Regions from separate parts of the Streptomyces sp. NBC_01508 genome, predicted to be linked through region 1. Evidence: riboswitches for the same ligand, from Rfam matches in the RefSeq annotation. Region 1 holds a riboswitch; each other region holds the start of a gene.
The links. Region 1 has a riboswitch for cyclic di-AMP ahead of OG700_RS14200 (NlpC/P60 family protein). Riboswitches for the same ligand answer to the same signal wherever they lie in the genome.
Positions count from the first base shown of each region.

Region 2: another riboswitch for cyclic di-AMP. It lies ahead of OG700_RS21130 (M23 family metallopeptidase); the one in region 1 lies ahead of OG700_RS14200 (NlpC/P60 family protein).
Region 3: another riboswitch for cyclic di-AMP. It lies ahead of OG700_RS34640 (C40 family peptidase); the one in region 1 lies ahead of OG700_RS14200 (NlpC/P60 family protein).

Region 1 is NZ_CP109419.1:3,120,286-3,123,551, forward strand. Features, by position in the region: gene OG700_RS14195 (ATP-dependent DNA helicase) at 1-1,172, opposite strand, end outside; cyclic di-AMP (ydaO/yuaA leader) riboswitch at 1,365-1,526, shown strand; gene OG700_RS14200 (NlpC/P60 family protein) at 1,525-2,691, shown strand; gene OG700_RS14205 (hypothetical protein) at 2,829-3,266, shown strand, end outside.
Region 2 is NZ_CP109419.1:4,552,117-4,555,382, forward strand. Features, by position in the region: gene OG700_RS21125 (PP2C family protein-serine/threonine phosphatase) at 314-1,399, shown strand; cyclic di-AMP (ydaO/yuaA leader) riboswitch at 1,730-1,884, shown strand; gene OG700_RS21130 (M23 family metallopeptidase) at 1,896-2,960, shown strand; gene OG700_RS21135 (PrsW family intramembrane metalloprotease) at 3,016-3,266, opposite strand, start outside.
Region 3 is NZ_CP109419.1:7,493,537-7,496,802, forward strand. Features, by position in the region: gene OG700_RS34630 (8-amino-7-oxononanoate synthase) at 1-460, shown strand, start outside; gene OG700_RS34635 (ATP-binding protein) at 705-1,136, shown strand; gene OG700_RS34640 (C40 family peptidase) at 1,188-1,658, opposite strand; cyclic di-AMP (ydaO/yuaA leader) riboswitch at 1,662-1,833, opposite strand; gene OG700_RS34645 (hypothetical protein) at 2,252-2,560, opposite strand; gene OG700_RS34650 (ATP-dependent Clp protease proteolytic subunit) at 2,568-3,221, opposite strand.

The sequences.
Region 1 (3,266 bases):
GTGTCCGCCACGTACCCGGTGATCCGGGCGCCCGCGCCCGCGTTCGTCCAGAGATTCTTGGGCCGCCGGCTCTCGTTGCGCTCGATGACCGCGTTGGCCGCGCTGAGGATCGTCTGCGTGGAGCGGTAGTTCTGCTCCAGCAGGATCGTCTTGGCGTCCGGATAGTCCTCCTCGAACTGAAGGATGTTGCGGATCGTGGCGCCCCGGAACGCGTAGATGGACTGGTCGGCGTCACCGACGACGCACAGCTCGGCCGGGTCGTGTCCCTCGCCCGAGGGGCCGACCAGCTCGCGCACCAGGGTGTACTGCGCGTGGTTGGTGTCCTGGTACTCGTCCACCAGGACGTGGCGGAACCGGCGGCGGTAGTGCTCGGCGACGTCCCCGAACGCCTGGAGCAGATGGACCGTCGTCATGATGATGTCGTCGAAGTCCAGGGCGTTGGCCTCGCGCAGCCGCGCCTGATACATCCGATACGCCTCGGCCAGCGTCTTCTCGAAGGGGTCCGTGGCCTGACCGGCGAACGTCTCCTCGTCGATCAGCTCGTTCTTCAGATTCGAGATCTTGGCGCTGAACGCCTTCGGGGGGTGGCGCTTGGGGTCCAGGTCCAGATCGCGGCAGACCAGGGCCATGAGGCGCTTGGAGTCGGCCGCGTCGTAGATCGAGAACGACGACGTGAAGCCGAGCCGCTTCGACTCGCGGCGCAGGATCCGCACGCAGGCGCTGTGGAACGTCATCACCCACATGGCGTTGGCGCGCGGTCCGACGAGCTGCTCGACGCGCTCCTTCATCTCGCCCGCGGCCTTGTTGGTGAACGTGATCGCCAGTATTTCGCCCGGATGCACACTGCGGGTGCCCAGCAGATACGCGATCCGGTGGGTCAGCACCCGGGTCTTGCCCGAGCCCGCTCCGGCCACGATGAGCAGCGGCGATCCGGTGTGCACGACGGCGGCGCGCTGCTCGTCGTTCAGCCCTTCGAGCAGCGCCGCCGGGTCCACGACGGTGCGCGGGGCGCCGTCGCGGTGGTACGGATCCCTGGGCGGGGGCACGTCGAACTTCCCTCCGAAGAGATCGTCGGGCACCTGCTCCGGCGCGGTGTCCTCGGGCGGCGGCGGAGGCTCATCGGCCGAGGGCTGGAGGTCCGCCAGGAAGCTGTCGTCAAAGAGGCTGCTCATCGCTTCCCGAGTCTAGGGTGCCGCACTGACAGCCCGCCGCCACATGGCCTCGCGGGGCCGCCCAGGAACGTTTACGCGAAAGGTCACGAAAATGTATCGGGCATATCGGCCATCGACCTTCACAGCGGCACCACAGGTTGGCTAGCGTGCTCGCCGAGGCGGTCCGTACTCCGTCGGCGATCAGCGCCGAGCGGGCGGCCTGCGCCGAATCCGGGCCTGCGCACAGCAGCCCGGAACCGGGGACCCACCATGTTCGACCGGGGTGAATCGGGCCGTAATTCCCGGCCCGTAGGGCAGCCTTCCGTTCCGCCCGAACCCGACAGCTAACCCGGTAGGCGGTCCACGGAAGGAGATGTCGACCTTGGCGTCGCATCGCAAATCGCGCACGCGCACCGCACTGCGCGGGAACACACCGGCCGTCGGCTTCACGACGGCCGCGCTCGCCTCGGTCACGCTGCTGTCGACGCAGAGCGCCACCGCCGCGCCGGCCGAGCCGAAGCCCTCGGTGGAAGAGGTGCAGAAGAAGGTCGACGACCTGTACCGGCAGGCCGGGACGGCGACGCAGCAGTACAACAAGGCGAAGGAAGCGACCGACACGCAGCGCAAGTCGGTCGAGCGAGTGCTGGACGACGTCGCCAAGAGCGCCGACAAGGTGAACGGGGCGCGGCGCGCCCTCGGTACGTATGCGGCGGCGCAGTACCGCGCGGGCGCGGTCGGTCCCACGGCCGCCCTGATGTTCGCCGACAGCCCTCAGTCGTACTTCGAGCAGACCCAGCTGATGGACCGGCTGACGGACCGCCAGCAGGGGGCCGTCGAGGACTTCCAGAAGGAGCAGCGGTCCGCGGCCAAGCAGCGCGCCAAGGCGACCAAGAGCCTGGAGACGCTGACTGAGTCGCAGGCGTCGCTCAAGGTCGGCAAGCAGAGGGTCCAGAACAAGCTCGCGGCGGCGCGGTCGCTGCTGTCGGAGCTGACGGCCGAGGAGAAGGCGGTCCTCGCCGAGCTGGAGCGCAAGAAGGAGCAGGAGGCGCGCCGCAAGGCCGAGGCGAAGGCCAAGGAGGAGGCGGCGGAGCGCAAGCGCCAGGAGGAGGCGCGGCAGGAGGAACAGCCGCCCGCCGCCGGCGGCGGCACCGACACGGGCACGGGCACGGGGGACACGGACGGTACGTACGCGGCCAAGGCCGAGAAAGTGCTCGCGTTCGCCCGCGCGCAGATCGGCAAGCCGTACGTGTGGGGCGCCACCGGCCCCAGTTCGTACGACTGCTCGGGGCTGACGGCCGCCGCCTGGAAGGAGGCGGGTGTCCAGCTGCCGCGTACGACCTGGGACCAGGTCAAGGTCGGCAAGCGCGTCGCCACGGCGGATCTGCTCCCCGGCGACCTGGTGTTCTTCTACGACGACATCAGCCATGTCGGCATCTACCAGGGCGACGGCAAGATGATCCACGCGCCGAAGCCGGGCGCGAACGTCCGTGAGGAGTCGATCTACTACATGCCGATCTACGGCAGCGTGCGCCCGGCCTGAGCCCGTTGGCCCCTGTTTCCGGGCCGGCTGCTCCTCGGGGCTCCCTTCGACCCCCTATGCGATCATGCGACAGATGTCCCTGGGGAGGGGCCGTCGCGGTGGTACCGACACCGTGGTGGTGACAGAAGGAGTCCGGCATGAACGCGGGTGGGGATCAGGGCGGTTCGTCCACGTCCGACGAGGAGTGGGAGCGATTCCTGCGGGAGTCGGCGGACGGCGTGCCCGACGCGCCCAAGGAGCCCTCGGCACGGGCCCGGATGGTGACACGGCGGCTGCGGGAGGAGCCCGCGCCCCCGGAGGGGTGGCGCACGCACCGGCCGGCCCGGCGGCCGAGGCGGCTGAAGGGCTGGTACGTCGTCGGGCTGCTGGCCTCGGTCGCGCTGCTGGCCGTGGCGCTGGATCCGGGGCGGGTCACCGGGTGGTTCGGCGATGACGGCGGGGCCGGAGGGCCGCTCGCCGCGGAGTCGGAGCGCCCGGACCAGGCACCGCCCATGGAACCGGCCGGGCTGCCCACGCTCGACGAACCGTTCAGGGGGTCGCCCGCGGCGCGCTGGGACAGCGGGACGGCCGGGATC
Region 2 (3,266 bases), 1.4 Mb from region 1:
CGACGGCGGGCGCGACGAGCGTCCCGACCGGGGAGCTGTCCGCCGTCCCGGTCGGCCCACCGGGCTCCGCAGCCTCGGTCACGGCGTCCGGCGGGGGATCGGGCAGAGGATCGAACGCCGGTTCGGGCGCGGGTTCGGGCGCGCCTTCCGGCGGGCCGACGCCGGCTTCCGCGAGGCCGACACTCCCCCGGACGACCCCACGTGGAACGGCTGGCGTGCCACGGGCAAGCATTTCCCCGGCTTCGGTTCCGGTGGCCGGAGGACGGCCAGGCGCCGGCGCGCCCGGCACGCCGCCCGCGCGCCGCATCCGTTCCTGGAGATCCTGCCCGGCCTGGTCATCGTGGTGGCGGTCATCCTGGACGAGGCGACCCCGACGGCCTTCACCTCCGCCCCGCTCTTCTCGGCCGCTCCCCTGGTCGCCGCCCCGTTCTTCTCCTTCGCGCGCACCTTCGTCATCGGTGCCCTGGCGACCAGCGCCGCCGTCGGGCTGCACCTGTACAACGGGGCGGCCCAGATCGAAACGCTCAGCGACGGGCTGACCGTCTTCACCGTCTCCGTCCTCGCGCTGGCCATCAACGGTGTCGTGCGCCGCAGCGGTGAGCGGCTCGCGTCGGCGCGGGTCATCGCCGAGGCGGCCCAGCGCGCCGTGCTGCCCACGCCCGATGCCCGGATCGGCGGGCTGCACGTCGCCGCGCGCTACGAGGCGGCGGAGGAGGGCGCGTTCATCGGCGGTGACCTGTTCGCCGTCCAGGACACGGCGTACGGGGTACGGCTGGTGGTCGGCGACGTACGCGGCAAGGGCATGGGCGCCGTCGAGACCGTGGCCGTCATCATCGGTGCCTTCCGGGAGGCCGCCGAGCAGGAGAGTTCGCTCGAAGGGGTCGCGCAGCGGCTGGAGCGGGCGCTGGCGCGTGAGGGCACGCGGCGTACCGGCATCGACCTGTTCGAGGGCTTCACCACCGCCGTACTGGCGGAGATCCCGCATACCGAAGGCATGGTGCGTGTGGTCAACCGCGGGCACCCGGAGCCGCTGCTGCTCGGCCCGGACGGCGGGCTGACGGTCGTGGTGCCCGCCGACCCGGCGCTGCCGCTCGGGATGGGCGAGCTGGGGGCGTGGCCGGACCGCGCGGACGAGGTTCCCTACCGGTCCGGGGCGACGCTGCTGCTCTACACGGACGGGCTCACCGAGGCGCGCGACACGAAGGGCGTCTTCTACGACCCGCGCGAACGGCTGGCGGGCCGGATCTTCCCCGGCCCGGACGAAATGCTGGAGGCGATCGTCGGGGACGTACGGCTGCACACCGGCGGCGGCAGTACGGACGACATGGCGCTGCTGGCCGTCATACGGCCCACCGAGGGGCAGCCGGATCGGCGCCGGACGATGCCCGTCGTGCCGTGACGCCGTCCCGCCCTGTCGTGATACGCGTCCAACTGCCGTCCCGTTCCGTTGTCCCGTCCCACCGCCCGTCCGTCGTGGTGTCATCTCGCCTACCACGCTGCGTAGTTGGGGCACACCACTCCGCATAACACTTGACGCACCGTCAGTTCGAGTGTGTGATCGCACACCCTCCGAGGGGCGATCAACTCGCCCGATTCCGCCTGCTTGTGTCCCGGTTGGTCCGGGCCGCTGTCGCTAACGATCACCCGGAACAGCTTGGAATAAGCCCCCGTCGTCTATTAACGTTCGATAACGCAGCGCGGTTGTCCCAGCCGTCGAAAGAGACGGCACCGTGCGCACGCGCCGAATTCCGCAAGGAAACCGGGGAACCACCAATTGGGGTGAATCGGGCGCCTCTTGCTGCCTCGTGTGGTCAAGAACGCTCGTAGGAGACCTTCCTGCTCCGAACCCGTCAGCTAACCCGGTAGGCGAGAAGGAAGGAAAGGAGAGCGCCCCAGTGGCGTCCAACAGGCCTGCCCCCGAAGCCTCAGCCCCGGCCCATTTCGGCCCCGGCAGCCGGTTCACCGGCACAGATCTCGCCGACGGCGAGGCGAACAGGGACTGGGAGGAGTGGAATCCCACTGCGGAGTCCATCCGTCCCGTACGCGGCAAGCACCGTGTCGCCAAACAGCGCAACGCTCTCGCCCGCAGCTCCACGGTCCTCGGAGTGGGAGTCATCGCCGCGGTTGGCGCGGGAGGCATCGCCTCCGCGCAGGACAAGCCCGCGGTCTCGATATCACTTCCCGACGCGATCTCGGACAGTTTCCCCGACGCCAAGTCCCTTCCCGGCGTCGGGTCTTTCATGTCCGACGGCGACAAGAAGAGCGACGAGACGCCCGCGCCGCTCACCACCGCGGGCCTCACCGCCGCGGACGCCCAGCAGGGCACCACCGACTCCGGCGAGGCGCTGCGCGCCCGCATCCTCCAGCAGGCGGAGCAGCAGCAGGCCGAGGCCGACGCCGCCCAGAAGGCGAGCGCCGAGACGGCCGCCGCCGAGAAGGCCGCGGCCGAGGCCAAGAAGCAGCAGACCGACGCGGAGGAGAAGGCCGCCGAGGCGAAGCGCAAGGCCAAGGAAGCGGCGGAGCGCAAGGCCGAGAAGGAGCGCCTCGAAAAGCTGGCCGCCAGTTTCTCGCTCCCCACCTCCTCGTACACGCTCACCTCCACCTACGGCCAGGCCGGCTCCATGTGGTCCTCCGGGCAGCACACCGGCCTGGACTTCGCCGCCCCCACGGGCACGCCGACCAAGGCCGTGCACAGCGGGACCGTCAAGTCGGCCGGCTGGTCGGGGTCGTACGGCTACCGCATCGTGCTGGAGCTTCAGGACGGTACGGAGATCTGGTACGCCCACCTGTCCTCGATGACCGTCGGCGTCGGCCAGAAGGTCACCACCGGCGAGACGATCGGACGCGTGGGAGCCACCGGCAACGTCACCGGCGCGCATCTGCACCTTGAGGTGCACACCGCGGGCGGCAGCGGGATCGACCCGATGAGCTGGCTGCGGGGCAAGGGCCTCACGCCCTGATCGAAGCAGGACTGAAGCAGGACCGAAGCAGGATGAACCCGTACCGGAGCAGGACTCAGTTCCGGTACGGGTTGTAGCCGCCGTAGTCGATGTACGGCGGCGGCGTCCACACCCGCCCCGTCGCCCGCGCCGCGTACGCCAGCGCGGGCGACGCCATCTCCCGGCGCTGCCACAGGTGGTGCAGCAGCTCCTGCTCGCGCTCGACGTAGTCGGGGCCCGCCGTGCCGCGCCCCGCGCGCCGGCGCAGGAATGCCAGGGACGTCGCGAACGCCTGGTACTCGCGGACCGTGCGGGCCGCCGCGGGGC
Region 3 (3,266 bases), 4.4 Mb from region 1:
CAGCCAGGGCGGCGCGATCCTCGGCCCGGCCCGGGTCATCGACCAACTCGTCAACACCGCACGGTCGTTCATCTTCGACACCGGCCTCGCGCCGGCCGCCGTCGGCGCCGCGCTCGCGAGCCTGCGGCTGCTGCGCGCGGACCCGTCGCTGGCCGTCCGGGCGCGGGCGGTGGCGCACGCGCTGCACCGGGGGCTGACCGGGGCGGGGCTCACCGCCGTACGCCCGGACGCGGCCGTCGTCTCCGTCCGGGCGCCGTCTCCGGACGCGGCCGTGCGCTGGGCCGCCGACTGCCGGGCGGCGGGGCTGGTGGTGGGCTGTTTCCGGCCGCCGTCGGTGCCGGACGGGATCTCCCGGATCAGGCTTACGGCCCGCGCCGACCTGACGGACCGGCAGGTCGGGACGGCGCTGGCGACGATCGTCGCGACCGCGCCCGCCGGGGCCGCGGCGCCGGTTGGCTGAGCACATACGTAGGCCCCCCGCGTCCCCTCTCGGTCGCCGGGACGGGAAACTTGAGTCCCCTCAAATACGGTCTCGCGTAGCAGGGTTCACCGCTTAGAGCGACAGACGGGGCCATATCCCTGCGGATCGCCCGTGCGCCGGGCGCTGTTGATGGCAGTGTGGCGCGAAGCGCAATCCGGGGACGTACTCGCGGGCATCTGCCGTAGGTCGGTCTGCGTCCCGGTGGGAAAGGGACAGCGTCGTCATGGCAGACCGTCAAGAAGCATCCGTCACCCTGCCGAGCGATCCGGCCTCGGTACCGGAGGCGCGCAGATACGTCGCGCGTGTCCTCGCCGAATGGGGCCTGCCGGGCGACGCCGACACCGCCGAAACGGTTCGCCTGATCATCTCGGAGCTCGCGACCAACGCCGTGCAGCACACCTTCGGCAGATCGCCGACCTTCACGGTCGACGTCACCCTGGAGCGCGACGAACAGCTACGTGTCGGAGTCACCGACAGCCACCCGCGGTGGCCGAAGCGGCTCCCGGCCGCGGTCCAGCAGGACAACGGCCGCGGCATGGTCATCATCCGCTCGCTGACCGCCGAGTACGGCGGCCGACTGACCGTCACACCCACCGAGGACGGCGGCAAGACGGTGTGGATCACCCTGCCCTGGACGCCGCGGCCCCAGGGCTGACCCGCCGGGCCGCGCCCGGCCCGCCACCCGCTGCCCGCCACCCGCCGGGCCTCAGCGGACCCGGCCGTACCAGACGCTCTTGGACCAGATGCGCTGGAGCCGTACCACCTGACCCGTCTTCGGCGAATGCCAGATCTTGCCGCCGCCGGCGTAGATGCCGACGTGGTAGACGCTGTTTCCGGAGTGGAAGAAGACCAGGTCGCCCTGTTTGCGGCTGGAGGCCGAGATGTGGCGCGACTTGTTGTACTGCTGCTGCGCCGTGCGCGGCAGGGACTTGCCGGCCTTCTTGTAGGAGAACAGCGTCAGCCCCGAGCAGTCGAACCGGTGCGGACCTGTCGCCCCGTACCTGTAGGGCGCGCCCTTCTTGGAAGCGGCCACATTGAGGGCTTTGGAGGCGGCCGGTGCGGCGTGGGCCTCCGACACGGCGCCGGGCGCCAGCATCGTGCCGCCGACGGCGGCGAGGAGGACCGATGCGGTACCGGCCCGGGAGAACAGCGACGGGACATGCGTCAGCGCGAACATGCGACACCCTTCGTCAGCCGCCTGTGAAGGATGACCTGTCGGGTTCGGGCTGGCGAAGATGCCCGGCCGCGTGTGCGGCTTCACCCCGAGGAGCGGTCCATGGTCGGGCCGCCCCGAACTGCTCGGGTCCTCCACTCCTGCCGATCCACTCGTGTCGACCAGGCATCCGGAGCGGCGGCAGGACTCGGCGTCCACCCGGACCGCCCCGCCGAGGTGGCGGGGGCTTGTCGTCACACGGATCTTGACGCGGCCTCAGCGCAATTCCGAGCCGAAACGGCTAGATGTGACTCTCGTCACTTATGGCCCATTTGGGTTGGTAAGGCCGATTCGGCGAACGGCTCATATGATCGCTCACGCGCTGTACCTGCGACGTAGCGAAGCGTTACGGCCGGACGGCCGATCGTCCGTCGCAAGTCGCCGCCCCGGTCGCGGCGGGCGCGTCGATACGCCGAACGAGCGGGCAAATCCCGTACGGACGCGTCCGTACGGGACGGCCGGCCGCCGGTTCGTCGCGCGCCGGGTCCGCGCGCCGGGTCCGCGCGCCGGGTTCATGGGTCGGGTCCGAGGGCCGGGGTTGGCGAGCCGGGTCCGCATCAAGTCGCGGGTCCGGGCGGCATGGTGACCCGCCCGGCCCTGCGCTCCCCGTCCAGCACCCGCAGGGTGCGGTCCAGGGTCGGTGTGTGCAGCTCGGTCTCGCCTCTGGCGTGCATCAGCGCGAGCGCGTCGCGAAGTTCGGCCGCCCTGGCCACCAGGGCCTGTGCGGCGCGCAGCGCGCCGTACGTGTCGTCGGCGCGCGCCGGGTTGATCCGGCCCACCAGGTCGACGACCTGGAGATAGCAGTCCACGAAGTCGCCCTCGGCGCGGGTCAGCGCGGGCAGCGGCGGCAGCTCCGGTGGCAGCATCGGCGCTTCACCGGGGGTCGTTGAAGCCGAGGGACGCCCGGCGGTCCTGTGTGACCTGGTCCACCAGGCCGTACTCCTTGGCGGCCGTCGCGTCGAAGATCGTGTCCCGGTCGATGTCGGTGTCGATCCGCTCGGCGCTCTGTCCGGTGTGCCGCACCAGTGTCCGCGCCATCAGGGCCCGCGACCGCAGCAACTCCTCGGCCTGGATGGCGAGATCGGACGGCTGGCCGCGTACGGGCTCCTCGATCCCCGGCTGCTGGAGGACGACGCGTGCCCCTGGGAGTGCCATCCGCTTGCCGGGCGCCCCGGCGGCCAGCAGGACGGCGGCGGTCGACACCGCCTGACCCAGGCAGGTGGTCGCCACGTCGCAGCCGATGACCCGCATCGTGTCGTACACGGCGGACATGGCGCTGAGGGAGCCGCCGGGGGAGTTGATGTAGAGGGCGATGTCCTGGTCGGGCGCCGCGTATTCGAGATGGAGCAGCTGGGCGATCACGTCGTTCGCCGAGGTGTCGTCCAGGGCGGTGCCGAGGAAGATGATCCGTCCTTCGAAGAGCTTGGAGTACGGGTCGAGGGACCGGGTCCCGGTGGTGGTCCGCTCGGTGAACTCCGGCAGGACGTGCGTGGGCGGGCGGCGCGGGCGCGCGGAAGGACGGTTCATGGCGTGCCTCTCCTCGGGTGCCGGACGGGCTCTCGTCCGTCGGTA